One region of the Bacillus sp. AL-1R genome, then DNA from elsewhere that is predicted to be linked to it. Evidence: riboswitches for the same ligand, from Rfam matches in the RefSeq annotation. Region 1 holds a riboswitch; the other holds the start of a gene.

Region 1 (7,705 bases):
CATGAACACCACAATGTATTGTTGCGATCAGTTAAGCTTCTTCCTGAAAAATGTCTTGCTGGCGTACAGGCTAATGTTAATTGATCAAATTTAAATTCATCCCACCAGTTATGTTCAGAAATACGCTCTATTGGTACCCCCCAGCTCATCAAGTGACTCCCTACACCAAGAGGAACAATAAATCGATCGACTTTATGTTTGATTTTTTTTATAGTACCGTAATCTAGATGGTCATAATGGTCATGCGATAATATGACAGCATCTATTTTTGGTAATTCATTGATCTCAATAGGTAAACCTCCACTATATCTTTTACCACCAAATTGCGGAAATGGGGTTGGTGCGTTCCCAAACATTGGATCAATTAAAATATTTTTTCCATCGATTCGAATAAATAAAGCTGAATGCCCAAACCAAGTAACTTTTGAGTCGTTATTTTTTGAATGGAAAAATGAAACATCGATTCTCTCCATAGGGATCCCAGCTTTAGGTGTACGGTTCGTATTTTTCTTAACAAAGTCTCTAAGCATTGAAATATTTGTTTTAAAATCCATACTCATACTCGTAGGAATTTGATTTATAAACTTACCATTTTTATAATGATCTAAGGCATTAAATGACTCCATTTTATCCTTTGAATATTTCTTCCCAAAATGAGGATATGTATTTAAAAATATTGTTACAATGATAACTAGCAATATAAAAATTAGAAAAAATAACATTTAATTTCCACCTCCAAACTAACTTTTACTAAAATTTACACTACCATATTTCTAGAAGATTAAACAAATATTCAGACGCTTTAATTTATAAAAAAACCTTTTTAGTAAAAAGAAAAGAGAGGTAAAATTCACCTCTCCTTAATCAGTTTCTTCTATTATATTTATACTTATATATTTATACTTAGTTTAAAGTTCTTAATAAATTAGCCATCTCAATTGCTGAAATACCAGCATCCCAACCTTTATTACCAGCTTTTGTACCAGCTCTTTCAATTGCTTGTTCAATATTTTCTGTTGTTAATACACCAAAAATGACAGGGATACCAGTTTGTAAAGTAATCGCAGCGACACCTTTTGCTACTTCATTACATACGTAATCGTAATGAGTAGTTGCCCCACGAATAACTGTTCCTAGTGTAATGATTGCATCGTATTTTTTTGAATCAGCAAGTTTTTTTGCTACTAACGGAATTTCAAATGCTCCAGGTACCCAAATAACATCAACATCTGATTCTTCTACACCGTGACGATAAAGAGCATCTTCTGCACCACCAAGTAGTTTTGATGTAATAAATTCATTAAAACGTCCAACGATTACCGCAACTTTAAGTCCAGATCCTACTAAATTTCCTTCGAATTTCATGATTATCTCTCCCTATTAATAGTTTAATAAATGTCCCATTTTTTCAATTTTTGTATATAAATATTTTTCGTTTTCACTTTTCATTTCTGCTTGTATCGGTACTCGATTATTTATTTGTAATCCATATGATTTTAATTCATCTATTTTAGCTGGATTGTTCGTTACAAGTTCGATATTCGTGATACCTAAATCTTTAATAATTTGGGCACTAATCGCGTAATCTCTTAAATCTGAATCAAATCCTAAGTTTAAATTTGCTTCAACAGTATCAAAGCCTTCTTCCTGTAACTTATATGCTCGTAACTTATTAAGTAAGCCAATCCCTCGGCCTTCTTGTCGCATATAAACAATGACACCTTTTCCTGCTTCTTCAATCATCGATAATGTTGATTGCAACTGAGGTCCGCAATCACAACGACATGAGCCAAATACATCTCCAGTTAAACATTCCGAATGAATACGGACAAGTACTGGTTCACCATCGTCAACTTTCCCTTTTACAATCGCAACATGCTCTTTACCATCGATCTCATTTGTATAACCAATCATCTTGAAATCACCGAAGTCAGTTGGTAATTTAATTTCAACTTCTCTTTTTACAAGTTGTTCAGTTTCTTGTCTATAATGAATTAAATCTTTAATTGTAATCATTTTTAAATTAAACTTTTTTGCGATTTGAATTAAATCCGGTACCCTTGCCATTGTCCCATCATCATTCATAATTTCACAGATGACACCAACTGCTTTTGATCCAGCCATTCGTGCTAAATCTACTGCTGCTTCCGTATGGCCCGGTCTCTCAACAACTCCTCCGTTTTTAGCGACTAGAGGAAACATATGTCCAGGTCTTCTAAAATCTGATCCAGTTGATTCATCATTTAACATTTGTAAAACTGTATGTGAACGTTCAAATGCCGAGATACCAGTAGTAGAATCGATATGATCAATACTCACAGTAAAGGCAGTTCCATGAGAATCTGTATTTTTTGTTACCATATCATGTAAATCTAGTCTTTTGGCAATCTCTTCAGAAACAGGCGCACAAATTAATCCGCGACCATGTGTTGCCATAAAGTTGATATTTTCTGGAGTTGCAAATTCTCCGATAACAACAAAATCTCCTTCATTCTCTCTATCTTCATCATCACAAACGATAATAATTTTCCCATTTTTCAAGTCTTCAATTGCTTCTTCTATTTTAGAGAACATGATCTTACTCCTTTATATATAGCCATTTTCAGATAAAAATGAAGTTGTTATTGCCGTACTCTTTTTCGTCTCACTCATACCGAGCATTTTTTCGACATACTTACCTAATAAATCAAACTCAAGATTTACAATGTCGCCAACTTTTTTACTGCCTAAAATCGTATGTGAACGAGTATGAGGAATTAAAGAAATCGTTACAATATCAGTTTCAACTTCAAATATTGTTAAACTTGTACCATCAATCGTTATACTACCTTTTTGAAGGCAATATTTAGCAAACTGACTTGGAATACTAATTTTATAAATTACTGCATTTTCCATTGCTTTAACTGATACGATTTTACCTGTTCCATCAATATGACCCGATACAATATGACCACCAAACCTTCCATTTGCAGCCATTGCTCGCTCTAAATTTACTTTTTGGCTAGAACCCAATGAGCTTAGATTGGATGCTTGAAATGTTTCAGGCATAACATCAACAGAAAATTCATTTTTAGTAAAATCTGTAACGGTTAAACAAACTCCATTTACGGAGATGCTATCCCCTAGATGAACATCCTCTAAAATGGTTGATGCACCAATTGTTAGCACTAAAGTTTTACCCTTTTTTACGATATTTTTTACTGTTCCTATTTCTTCAACGATTCCAGTAAACAAGTTATTTCACCTCATTTCGAAAAAGCCCGATAAATAATTTTGTAGACCCATCTCTAATTTCATAAATAGTTGATCCACCTTATCACACCTTCTAATTCAAATTAATTTGAAAAAGTGAAAAGCCCCTTAGAAAACTCCTAAGGGGCGATAGATGTTTAAGAAAGGAAGCATACTTAAATAAACGCTTATACAATATGAGCTATTAAACGACAATATTGTAGCACGTCTATTGTTGTACATTTAAATTATGCACAACGAACTAAGCCTATACGGATATTATTTTTTGAAAACAAACATACCGTATATGCACTCCATCCTTCTCCCATCCAGACTATACTGTCGGCTCTAGATTCTAACTAGATCAGCAACATATAAAAAATCTATATGAAGCTCACGGGCTTAGTATATAAATATACAACACCGCCGGTTGGGAATTTCACCCGACCCCGAAGGACACTAATTATCAAATTTGGTTTCATTATAACTAGCAATTATTTGATTGTAAAGAATTTAAGATTCTATTTTCTTTTAAACGAATTGAAAGAAAAACAAAATTAATGTTAAAAGCCTTATAAAATATGGAAAATTTCACACTCTATTTAGTTAAGAATTTTATTATTTTACTAAATAAATAATCATGCTTTGTTACAACTAATACAAAATTGTATAAATATTTATTTTAAAGTAATTAGAGAAAAATGATTGTATAACCAATATAGAAAGTAAAACTTACGGAATCCTGAATTTGTTTTTTCACTAGTATAAAATTAGTTTTTATCATTTCTTTACAATAGGAATAAAATGCTCCTAGAACACTTGAAAATTAGATTATTAAAGCATTGTCCTTTATATCAGAATTAGAAATAAATAAACCTGATTACTACAAAACAATACTTGATTTTTTAACAATAGGTCCATTTTGCACTCCAAAAAAGCAATAATTAAATAGAAATAAATAGTTTCGTCATATATCAAATTGCAAAAATGTTGTGAAATTTTAGTGTAAGGATTCTTCCAAACAAATAATAAATATGCACTACAAGGAATTATTATAAAAAGTTAGTTTAAAAGAAGAAACTTCATTTTTATAGAAGTTTCCATTATTCATTTCCAACTTGTAAAATTTTTTCATGTTGTTTTGATTCCCTTTTTTGTAGCCAAATGAAATACACTGAAACGAATATAATTAATACTAGAATGACTGGTGAGGAAAATAAGAGTATACCTAAAAAGCAAATTGCTAGAATAAATGAACCAATTTTAAAAAATATGGAATCAAATAATCGCAAGCATGCCAATACTCCTAGTAAAGCGTTGCATAAGAAGAATGCATTTGCAATTGCTACAAGTGTTTGAATACTTAGGAAGTCATTAAAATAAAGGAAAAATACAATTATGTGAATAGAAAACAAACTAAGTAAAGATCGAGTTGCTACATTATTTTTATTTTTAAAAGATAGCCATGAAGGTAATAAACCGTTTTTAGCTTGATCGGCAATTAGTCTTGAGACTGCTCCTATTACTAGGAGAACCGTACTAATACAAAGTGCAATTGTAATTGATGAAATAATTGGAGTTGACCAACTTCCAAATAAACTACGAAGTAACGGTGCTAATGATTGATCCATCATATTTCCATTTTTAGAATGAATCCACTGAAAAGCAAAGGCAACCGTTAAACTTACTATTGCTATAATCGAGAAACTTAACACAACTGCTTTAGGAATTGTTCGTTCAGGAGTTTTTACTTCTAATGAATAACTTCCGATGACCTCCCACCCGATTAACGCCCAAAATAATAATAGTAAACTTTCTCCAAAATCAGAAACGGTAATTGGATTCGATAAAGTAAAGCTCCCATTAACTGTAAATAATGTATGAATACTGCCAACGATCAGTGTCACTACAATGAAACTAGACATAAAAAAGGCAAATTTTCCAACATCAGCAATGCTTCTAGTTAAAATGATATAAACAAAACAAAGTATTCCTAAAGCTAGCCACTTTTCATTAAAGAAACTTTGATTCGTCAGTAGTTGTAAGTAATGCCCTGCTGTACCTGCAACTGCAATTGGTCCAAAACAAACTGCAAGTAAAAAGAAAATAGCTGAGAGGTTTTTTATTTGTGTACCAAAAGCACGTTCAACAGCCAATGGTACTCCAGAATCTCCTGGAATAAGCAGACTAAGCTTACCAAACATTAGTGCAAATATTAAACTTAAACCAAGCATAATAACCCATGCAAAAATAGCATAATTACCAGCAACCACATACACTGCAGGTGGTAAAATGATAATTCCCGAACCTAAAATAGGTCCAATCATTAACCCACTGAGCAAAAGAAAACCAATTTTTCGATTCCCCACAAAGATCCCTCCAATTGTAATTGAAACAAATTGTCATCTCGTATATTTTAATTATATGAACCGAATTCTCATCGGTAAAATGAATAGTTACGATATAAACCATCGGTAAATCCGATACTTAGGAGGCTATAATGGAAATCCGTCATTTAATTACGTTTAAATCGATAGTGGATATGGGCGGGTTCTCAAAAGCTGCGGTCCATCTCGGATATGCACAATCTACAGTTACTGCACATATACAAGCGCTTGAGCATGAATTAGGAGTGCCTTTATTTGACCGCTTAGGTAAAAAAGTTTATCTGACTGAAGTCGGTGAAAACTTTTTAGTTCACGCCATTGAAATGATTCAACTCTATTCAAAAGCAAAAGATGTATTCCAAATGGAAAATGAAGAGGTAACCACATTAAAAATTGGCGCCCCGGAATCTTTAACAATCTATCGTCTTCCACAGATCATCCAAGCTTTTCGTTTAGAAAATCCAAAAGTAAATATTATGATGAAATCTGGTTCATGTTGGGAATTGCAAGATGAATTACGTCGAGGTGATTTGGATATTGGCTTTTTCCTACAGGCACCATTAACAGATTCTGATTTGTATACAGAAACACTAATAGAAGAACCACTTGTCATTTTGCTACCTCCATCTTCTGATACTAGGACACTTTCATCGTTTACACTAAATGCAAATGAAAATATCATTCTCACAGAACAAGGCAGTTATCGTGATTATTTTGAGGCATTCCTAAGAAGTAAAGGAATCGCAACTGAGTCCGGAATGGAATTTTGGAGTGTTGAGGCAATTAAACAATGTGTTATGTGTGGACTTGGAATATCCATCCTCCCACTCGTAACAGTTCAAAATGAAATGAAGCAACAAAAACTAAAAGTCATCAATTGGGATACAAATTTAGGGAGTGTATCTACGATTATGTCTTGGCATAAAAACAGATGGCAATCACGTGCTGCTAGAAAATTTATGGAAGTTGTTAGAGAACAATCACATTTATGGAATCAGTCGATCAAAAGCTAGTTTCTCTTTGGAAATAGATGCTCATGGTAAAGTACGAACAATTTGTTATTTTTTTGACTATGGCCACATTTTGAGACTATATTTGGACTTCACTATCCCTCAACCATAAAAAAAAGCTAGTTCCTCACTAGCTTTTTTTTATACGGTCTGCCGTTCAATTAACTTAAACGCAATTTCTTCTTGTGTAACATCAGAATTAATCGCTTGAATAAAAAGTTTCTTACCCACTTCCCTTAATGGAATTTCGACTGTAGTTAACTTCATTACTTTTGCAATTGGTTGATTATCGAACCCGATTATTGCTAAATCACGAGGAATAACTATTCCATGTTCATTACAACAAGTTTGCACACCAGCAGCTACTTGATCACTAGTTACTAACAAAGCTGTTGGTCTCTCTTTTAAATTTAACAAAGATTGGACAACTCTTTCACCATCTTCGAAATAATAACAATTATCAAATACGAAGTCGCTAATTATTGACTCATTATATTTCTTATGAAAATCAATATAGGCAGTCTCTCTTTGCTTACTATTCATGCCTGTTCTTCGGCCAATGCAATAACCGATTTTTCGATGACCCTTTTTATATAAGTATTCTAATGCAATCATGAAGCTATTGTAATGATCGATAAAGGTTGAAGAAATCCCTGTATTTCTCGTATCTTCAAATAAAATGATCTGTCCATATTGCTTATACGCTTCAATCATTTCAATTGAACAAATTCTAGAACAGATAATGAGTGAGTCTATTTGTTTATGCTGTAGCATCTCTAATGCTTCTATCTCTCTTTTCTCCTCGTAATTTGATTGAAATAGTACGAGCTTATAATTATTTTTTATCGCCTCATTTGCAATCCCATCAATTAGCAAGCCAAAGTACGGATGGTGCGAGAACGGAATGACTACTCCAATTAAATTCGTTTTACCTTTACTTAAATTGACTGCATTTTGATTTCGTTGGTAATTGGTTTGCTCAATTGCATTTAAGACTGCTTTTCTTTTTTCCTCACTAACATATGGTTCATCATTTAAAACTCGTGAGACTGTTGTAACCGAAACGCCGGCAATCCT
Region 2 (7,705 bases), 2.0 Mb from region 1:
TTTGCTTTTTAACATTGTTACTCGCAGCTAATTCAACTTTTTCAAATTTATTTGAAGGTATGATTAAACTTCCTTTTTCAGTAAATATTTTATCGTATTTACTATGTACAAACTTAACTACTCCAAAAGGTAACATGATAAAGATTATGACTAAAGCAGTAATTAAAGGATACTTTATTTTCCACCAAGGTCTACGTAGATCCTCTTTTATTTTCATCGTTTCACTTCTTGGTGGCAAATTTAACAAATCAACTGCTTTATGATCTTCATTTATTTTTTTATTTTTAAATTTCTTATTTTTTTTCATTCGACTTAAGTCAGCGATACGATTAGTCTTAAGCTCATTATTCATTCTTTGTCTTCACTTTCCAAACTTAATTTCATATACAATCCTAAAACATAATCTAATATAAAATGTGCAATAAATACAATAACAAGATTATTTGTTTTCAAATATAAGTAACCTAAGAAAAAACTTTCAATTAATACAATCGTAAGTAAAATCGGTTTTTTCACATATCGAAAATGAACTAAAGCAAACACAACGGATGCAATAATTAATCCAAATTTAGCTTGAATAAATCCTCGAAAAAATAATTCTTCTGATAATGCGATTAAAATACAAAGTATTGTCATTTCAGGAACTGAGAGTGACGTAAAGAATCTTTTATTAAATCCACCATCATCCAATAAACGCTCTGGAATTGCATAATTTAATAAAATATTAAATAATACGAGTGAAAATCCAGCACCGAATCCAAATAAATAGGTTTTATAGCTTTTTAATAAATGTAAATCATCCAAAAATTTTTCTGTACCAATAAAAAAAACAATACATAAAATAGCGATCACTAAAATGATTAACTGTGTGCCATACACGCTTTTCTTCAAATAGTTAACTGGAATTTCTTGACGGTTTAATTCGCTTTCCATATAGATTCCTCACAGCCCCAATTTATTTCTTAATTCTTGTCCCCATGTAAGTACGTTATGATTTTCATATTTCTCATGATTAGTTGAACAATACTCATCAAACGAAATACCACAAATGTTACAGCAATTTCTTGGTCTATTTATTAACATTTCATCAAATAGGAGAAGATATTTTTCTCGATAACATGTAGATGAAGATAGAAAATCAATCATCGCTTTAAGTTTTAAATATTTCACCTTTTTTCTCTCTGAAATTAACTCTTTGATCGATTCTAATAAGCGATCATTTATTTTTTCGAAATACAAATGTTCTTCTACAATTACATTATATTTAACCATTTTAGAATGAAGTGTTGTCCACTGTACTTCACTAAATTGAAAAACCGCTTTCCAATTAGACACAAGTGTTTCAGTTAATTTAATCGGATCTTCTTCTAATCTTTTTACGTACGATAGAAAAGATTCAACTTGATTCATAGTAAGGATTTCGTCATCAATCAACCTTAGTGGTAACTCATGATCGTTTTCACATACAATTAGAATTGCTATACTTGGCTTTCCATCTCGTCCAGCACGTCCAATTTCTTGAAGATAATTCTCAATGTTTGACGGATACTGGTAATGAATTACAAATCTTACATTAGGTTTATTAATTCCCATACCAAAAGCACTTGTACAAACTATGATATCAATTTGATTTTGAATAAATTGTTGTTGAATTAAAATTCTTTGTTCTTGTTCCATTCCACCATGATAATAAGCAACTTTACAATTTAACTTTTCACTTAAAGTATGTGAAATTTTCTCACAAGTAGCTCTAGTACCACAATAAACGATGCCTGGACCTGTTAATTTAGAAAGATGATTAGTTAATAAGTAGAGCTTTTCTATTTCCGAATCTACTTTTTCAACTTGAATTGCTATGTTCTCTCTATTTACTGAATTGATATATTGTTGAACATCTTTTAACTGTAGTATTTCGATTATTTCGTCCCGCACATTTTTGCTAGCTGTAGCGGTTAAAGCTAAAACCGTAGGATTATTTAATTTCCGCTTTATTTCCCCTAGCGTTTTATATTCTGGCCTAAAATCATGGCCCCACTGTGATATACAATGGGCTTCATCAACCACAAATAATGAGATTTTAGACGCAGAAAGCTTTTGAATTAAAAATTGATTTTGTAACATTTCAGGCGAAACAAAAATAAACTTATAGCTACTAATATGATTAAATAAATATTTTTTTTGCTCAAAACTTCTAAAGCTATTTAGTGCAATAACTCGTTTATCTCCGAATGATTTAATCTGTTCTACTTGATCCTCCATAAGTGAAAGTAAAGGTGAAACGATTACTACAACACCAGGTAACAGTAGCCCTGTTAATTGATATAATAGTGACTTCCCTCCACCTGTAGGAAGCATCGCTAAAACATCTTTTGAGTTTATCAAATCATTAATAATTTCTTTTTGGCTATTACGAAAACTTGAATAACCGAATTTTTCGTATAGCACTTTATTTAGGTCCATATAAATCACCCATTCTTGCAAGAGTAATACGAATTTGAAAATAAGTTACCTCATTTAATAAAGCTTCTTTAATAATTTTTAATTTCCTTGTATTAAGTTCAATTATTTTATTTTTTATTAAAGTAAATTGTTTTGTCGAAATAAATTGATGAATTGGAAATAATTTATCACTTAATACACACTCCACTATATGATCCTCGATTGTACTAATTTTTAAATTACGAATCGCTGCTATTTCTTGAATGGTTTTACCTTCTTTAAATAATCGCTTCGTTTCGATTGAAGTATTCGTAATATTAGTACGTTTATCTCCTTTAACAAATTTACTTAATAAAGGATAATGATTGTTCCCTTCGACCAAAATAGTGATGATATGATGCAAAGTATTAATCGAGTTGAGATAAATTTTTTCAACAGCTACTTTGTGTTCAGATGCAATCTGTTCAAACGTCATGCCATAAGAATTAGCACCAGACAATCGTTTCACAAATAATAATGCATCTTCGTCACTTAAATTTTCTAAAATTGTATGTAATTCATTGTAAAATTGCTTAACTAATTCGTCTTTATTCCCATTATAATTAAGAATCTCATTTTTTACCCATTCTTGTATGTCTTGATCTTGAATAACTGCTCTAAAATAGTTTAATTTCATATTCAAATTGGAAACTGTTTGAAAAAATAATGAAAACCTTTTCCAAAAAATCTTTTGAATACTCGAAAACCTTAGACCATTTATATGTGTAAATTCCATAAACTGTAATTTTTGATTTGCTAAATATGCTTGACCATTTTTATTTAACAAATAAATATTTTTATTTTCAGTTTGACCTATGTACCCTTTAACCTCTAACCCATTTATAATTTCTTGCATATTTTGATGGGTAAGGAAATGAAAAAGTCCGAAAAATGATGTGACATGATAAAAATGAGAATCTTGTATAATCTGAGCACTTTGTTTACCTTTTAATAAATACAATATACCTTGGATCGTTCGTTCACCATTATACCGATGAAGTAAAAAAAGGATGATTTCTTCCAAAATTGATAGTTTAGACATTATAAACCTCTCAAATAAATTTATTCCATTAATATATTTGAATATTTTTTCGAATTATTATTAGTAGTTTAAAAATATTTGTGTATTTTTTCTAACTAGTTGTTATTTCTTCTAGCTTATCATATGTATCAATATCCAAACCATTTTAAACAAATAAAAATCATTATTTATTTTATTTGAAATTTCATCATTTCTCGTTTTTTTCAAAACCTTGTACAATTATATTGAAAAGTTTTGGAAACCGTTTTAAAATGTTTACAGGTACATTACAAAAATAGTATCTGTAATAAAAACAGGGAATAATTTGGGAGGTCAATACAATGGCAAAATATACAATCGTTGATAAAGACACTTGTATCGCATGTGGCGCATGTGGCGCTGCTGCACCTGATATCTATGACTATGATGATGAAGGGATTGCATACGTTACTCTAGATGATAACCAAGGAATCGTTGAAATTCCAGACGTATTACTTGATGACATGATGGATGCATTTGAAGGATGCCCAACAGACTCAATCAAAGTTGCTGACGAAGCATTCGATGGCGACGCTTTAAAATTCGAATAGTAAAAACTGCGGCGGAAGTTATTTCGTCGCTTTTTTTATTTTTAAAACTTTGATACCTTTTTCACTTTACAAATGCATTTCTAACGATACAAAAAACAAAAAGTGTCTACCGAAATTTAGTAGACACTTTCATTTATTTATACATTGTGGACATTCATTCTTTGAGTTAACCAAACCTTTAATTTAGGGTAAATCACTAAGAATAAGATCATAATTAACAGACCTTTAATTGCATTAAATGGCATGATTGAAGTGACAATTACTTCATTTGGCAGGTTAAAATTCATGAAATGTGCATATGCAGGTAAGAACACAAAATAATTTAATAAGCTTAAAATTCCCGTCATCACTACAGTACCAATGATTAATCCAAAAGTTAAGCCTTTTACTGAACGATATTTTCTAAAGAAATATGTCGCAGGTAAAATGTATAATACTCCTGCACAAAAATTAGCAAATTCCCCTATTGGTACACCAGTCATACTACCATTAATAACGTAATGAAGTATGTTTTTGATTAACTCTACGCCAATTCCAGCTACCGGTCCAAAAACAATTGCGCCTATTAAAGCCGGAACCTCACTGAAGTCAATTTGAAGCCATACTGGGAATGCAGGAAGTGGAAAATCCAGCATCATCAAAAGATACGAAATACTGCTGAGCATTGCCACTACTACCATTTTATTTACTTTGTTGCGTTGTTGCATAATACCTCTCTCCTTTTTCCCGATCTTATCAAGAAAAATGAAAGGTTCGCTTAAGTAGCGTTATTATTTGCACATATTATAAAAAGTCCAAATTTAAAATGAAAAAACAGTATAAAATTATGCAAATAAAATCCCCTATTTTTTTTAGAATAGGGGAGAATTTTCAGCACGCCAAATAAGCGTTCAAAAAGATGAATTTTTTGAACTTGCGAACCTCCATCTTCTCCCATCCAGACTATACTGTCGGCTCTAGAATCGCACTAGATCCTGCCCAAAAAATCAGGCTCGCGGGCTTATAAGCAATGCTTAATTACCGCCGGTGGGGAATTTCACCCCGCCCCGAAGATAGATCGTTTATTAAATTACAGTTTAATGTTACTAAATTAAATACAGTTTGTAAATAAAAATCTCTTCCTATTCATTTAACGTCATTACTTATGTTTTCTTGACAAAAACTTACTATCGAATCATCCCTATTGTAAAGACTGCTCTATACTTTATCATTTAACAAATACTGTATAATCAATTCCTTTTGCATATTTTAATATGTTTATTTATATTTTCTGAGAATTGGATCTTTACTATTCTTTCTCCTTAAAACAAAAATAGAACTTCGCATATAAATGTCCTTTACTAAAATAAGTAGTAAATTACATTTAAAAAGGAAGTTCATAAAAAACACTAAGGGTTTGAAACTATTTTTAATTCATGAAAATTTTTCACTTCTATTAGATCCTTTAAATTATCTCGATTTCCTCCAATAAATAAAAGTCCAATCGTTAAAACAAAAACGACAATCAACAAACATCTCCTAAGAAAATCAAACATTATTTGCCTCCTACCTAAAGAAATGTGGAAGTGTGTTATCAGCCATATACCGGTGAACTGTCTACTGATCATACATAAAAAAATTAGAGTAGACGTATCACCCATTTCAATCTTTAACTCTTTTTATGTATTTCGCTTAAGAAGTATTAGAAACCGAAAATGTATATACCACTAAGTACATTTACTAAAACTTACACTCAATCATTCTATGATTGAAAAAAAGTATTTATACAAAAAAAATAGCAATTGATTAGAAAAATTCAACTATTCAATCGCTATTTTTCTTATTTTATTTTTTATCAGTTCGAAATACGATTGCTCCTCTTTCGTATTCAACATCCTTAATATTTAAACGAGTATTGATTACCCTAGCAAGCGCAAAGAAATAATCAGATAATCGATTTAAATATAAAAATACTGGAAGATGTATGTTTTCTTGCTTCATTAATGTTACAACCGTTCTCTCTGCACGTCTTGTTACCGCTCTTGCTTGATGAATGATTGCAGCAGGTTTTGACCCACCAGGTAAAATAAAACGCTGTAATGGGGGAGTTACTTCCATATATTCATCGATTAATGTTTCAAGTTCTTCAACCATTTTCTCTGTTGTTTTAAAAGGGATACTATCTTTTACAACCGCTAAATCTCCACCGCAGTCAAATAGCTCATGTTGGATTTTTTGAAGTGAATTGTAGAGATCCCTCGTATTTTCATGATCTAAATATGTCATTGCGTATCCAACGATTGTATTTACTTCATCAATTGTTCCGTAAGCCTCAACCCTTAAATCATCTTTATCTACTCGTTTACCTACTAAGCTAGTCTGACCTTTATCCCCAGTTTTTGTATAAATTTTCATGAAAAACCACTCCTTTTTTCAATTTACAATACATTACTTTTATATATAATGACCTTTTTATTTGTTTCTGGATTATCTATAATTTGAAAAGATGTGTCATATAAACCTTTTAATAAACTTTCATTTAAAACTTTGTCTGTTTTTCCTTCGATATAAATTTTACCATCCTTTAATCCTATTAATCGATCACAGTATAGGCTTGCTAAATTTAAGTCATGAAAAACAGTTACAATCGTTTTATTCTCTTTTTTTTGTAATTCCTTTAACACGTCTAAAATTTTTATAGTATGCATTAAATCTAAATGGTTACTTGGTTCGTCTAAAAAAATATATGGTGTCTCTTGAGCAAAGCATTGAGCAAGAAATACTCTTTGCCGTTCACCACCACTGATTTCATTGATAAAACTTTTTTCCATTTTCTTAGTACCAGTCATCAACATTGCATGATTGACCGCAGTTTCATCAATTGTGGACCAACTAGGAAAAAAGGAAGACGAATGCGCAAGGCGTCCAAGTTTTACTGTTTCTTTTACCTCATAAGAATAAGTATAGGAATTTTGTTGGGATAAAACAGCAATTTTTTTTGCTATTTGTTTATTAGACATACTAGAAATAAATTCTCCATCCAACATGACATTTCCTTTAGACGGCTTAAAAAGTCCACAAAGAATATTTAAAAACGTGGACTTCCCACTCCCATTTGGGCCAATAATTCCTAGCCATTCTCCCTGATTAATAGAATATGACAGCGAATTCAAATCAGTATGAATTCCATCATATGAATATGAGATATCTTGACATTTGATCATACTTTTCCCCTATTTCTTTTCAAAGATAGTAATATAAAAGCAAATATTGGAGCACCAATTAAAGAAGTAATTACCCCGATTGGTAACTCTCTTGGGGCTAAAACAACTCTCGATAATATGTCAGAGGCGATTAAAAAGATTGCACCATTGATCATTGATAAAGGTAGTAATTTTTTATGCAATGGTCCTACAAGTGTTCTAGTAAAATGAGGAACTACTAATCCTACAAATCCGATTGTTCCGGAAACAGCCACTGCTGCACCAGATAAAATACTTCCAGTTAACAAAATTAAATAAGTGGATTTTTTCACATCAATTCCGATATGTTTTGCATTTGTGCTACCAAATGTCATCGCATCTAGCTGCCTATTTTGACTAAATAAAATTAAGAAAGAAATCATTAAAAACGGTAA

The links. Region 1 has a riboswitch for FMN ahead of ribE (riboflavin synthase). Riboswitches for the same ligand answer to the same signal wherever they lie in the genome.
Region 2: it holds a riboswitch for FMN, as region 1 does, so the genes downstream of both, ACSBO6_RS12625 (ECF transporter S component) here and ribE (riboflavin synthase) in region 1, are expected to answer to the same signal.

The regions. Positions count from the first base shown of each region.
Region 1 covers NZ_CP197469.1:717,925-725,629, reverse strand. The annotation lists gene ACSBO6_RS03440 (MBL fold metallo-hydrolase) at 1-626, opposite strand, end outside; gene ribH (6,7-dimethyl-8-ribityllumazine synthase) at 904-1,365, opposite strand; gene ACSBO6_RS03430 (bifunctional 3,4-dihydroxy-2-butanone-4-phosphate synthase/GTP cyclohydrolase II) at 1,381-2,574, opposite strand; gene ribE (riboflavin synthase) at 2,587-3,234, opposite strand; FMN riboswitch at 3,545-3,692, opposite strand; gene ACSBO6_RS03420 (APC family permease) at 4,335-5,600, opposite strand; gene ACSBO6_RS03415 (LysR family transcriptional regulator) at 5,732-6,631, shown strand; gene ACSBO6_RS03410 (LacI family DNA-binding transcriptional regulator) at 6,770-7,705, opposite strand, start outside.
Region 2 covers NZ_CP197469.1:2,675,106-2,682,810, forward strand. The annotation lists gene ACSBO6_RS12600 (LysM peptidoglycan-binding domain-containing protein) at 1-352, opposite strand, end outside; gene ACSBO6_RS12605 (CPBP family intramembrane glutamic endopeptidase) at 349-933, opposite strand; gene ACSBO6_RS12610 (RecQ family ATP-dependent DNA helicase) at 943-2,460, opposite strand; gene ACSBO6_RS12615 (YpbB family protein) at 2,447-3,520, opposite strand; gene ACSBO6_RS12620 (ferredoxin) at 3,841-4,089, shown strand; gene ACSBO6_RS12625 (ECF transporter S component) at 4,227-4,796, opposite strand; FMN riboswitch at 5,011-5,147, opposite strand; gene ACSBO6_RS12630 (hypothetical protein) at 5,478-5,624, opposite strand; gene ACSBO6_RS12635 (cob(I)yrinic acid a,c-diamide adenosyltransferase) at 5,914-6,483, opposite strand; gene ACSBO6_RS12640 (ABC transporter ATP-binding protein) at 6,507-7,292, opposite strand; gene ACSBO6_RS12645 (FecCD family ABC transporter permease) at 7,289-7,705, opposite strand, start outside.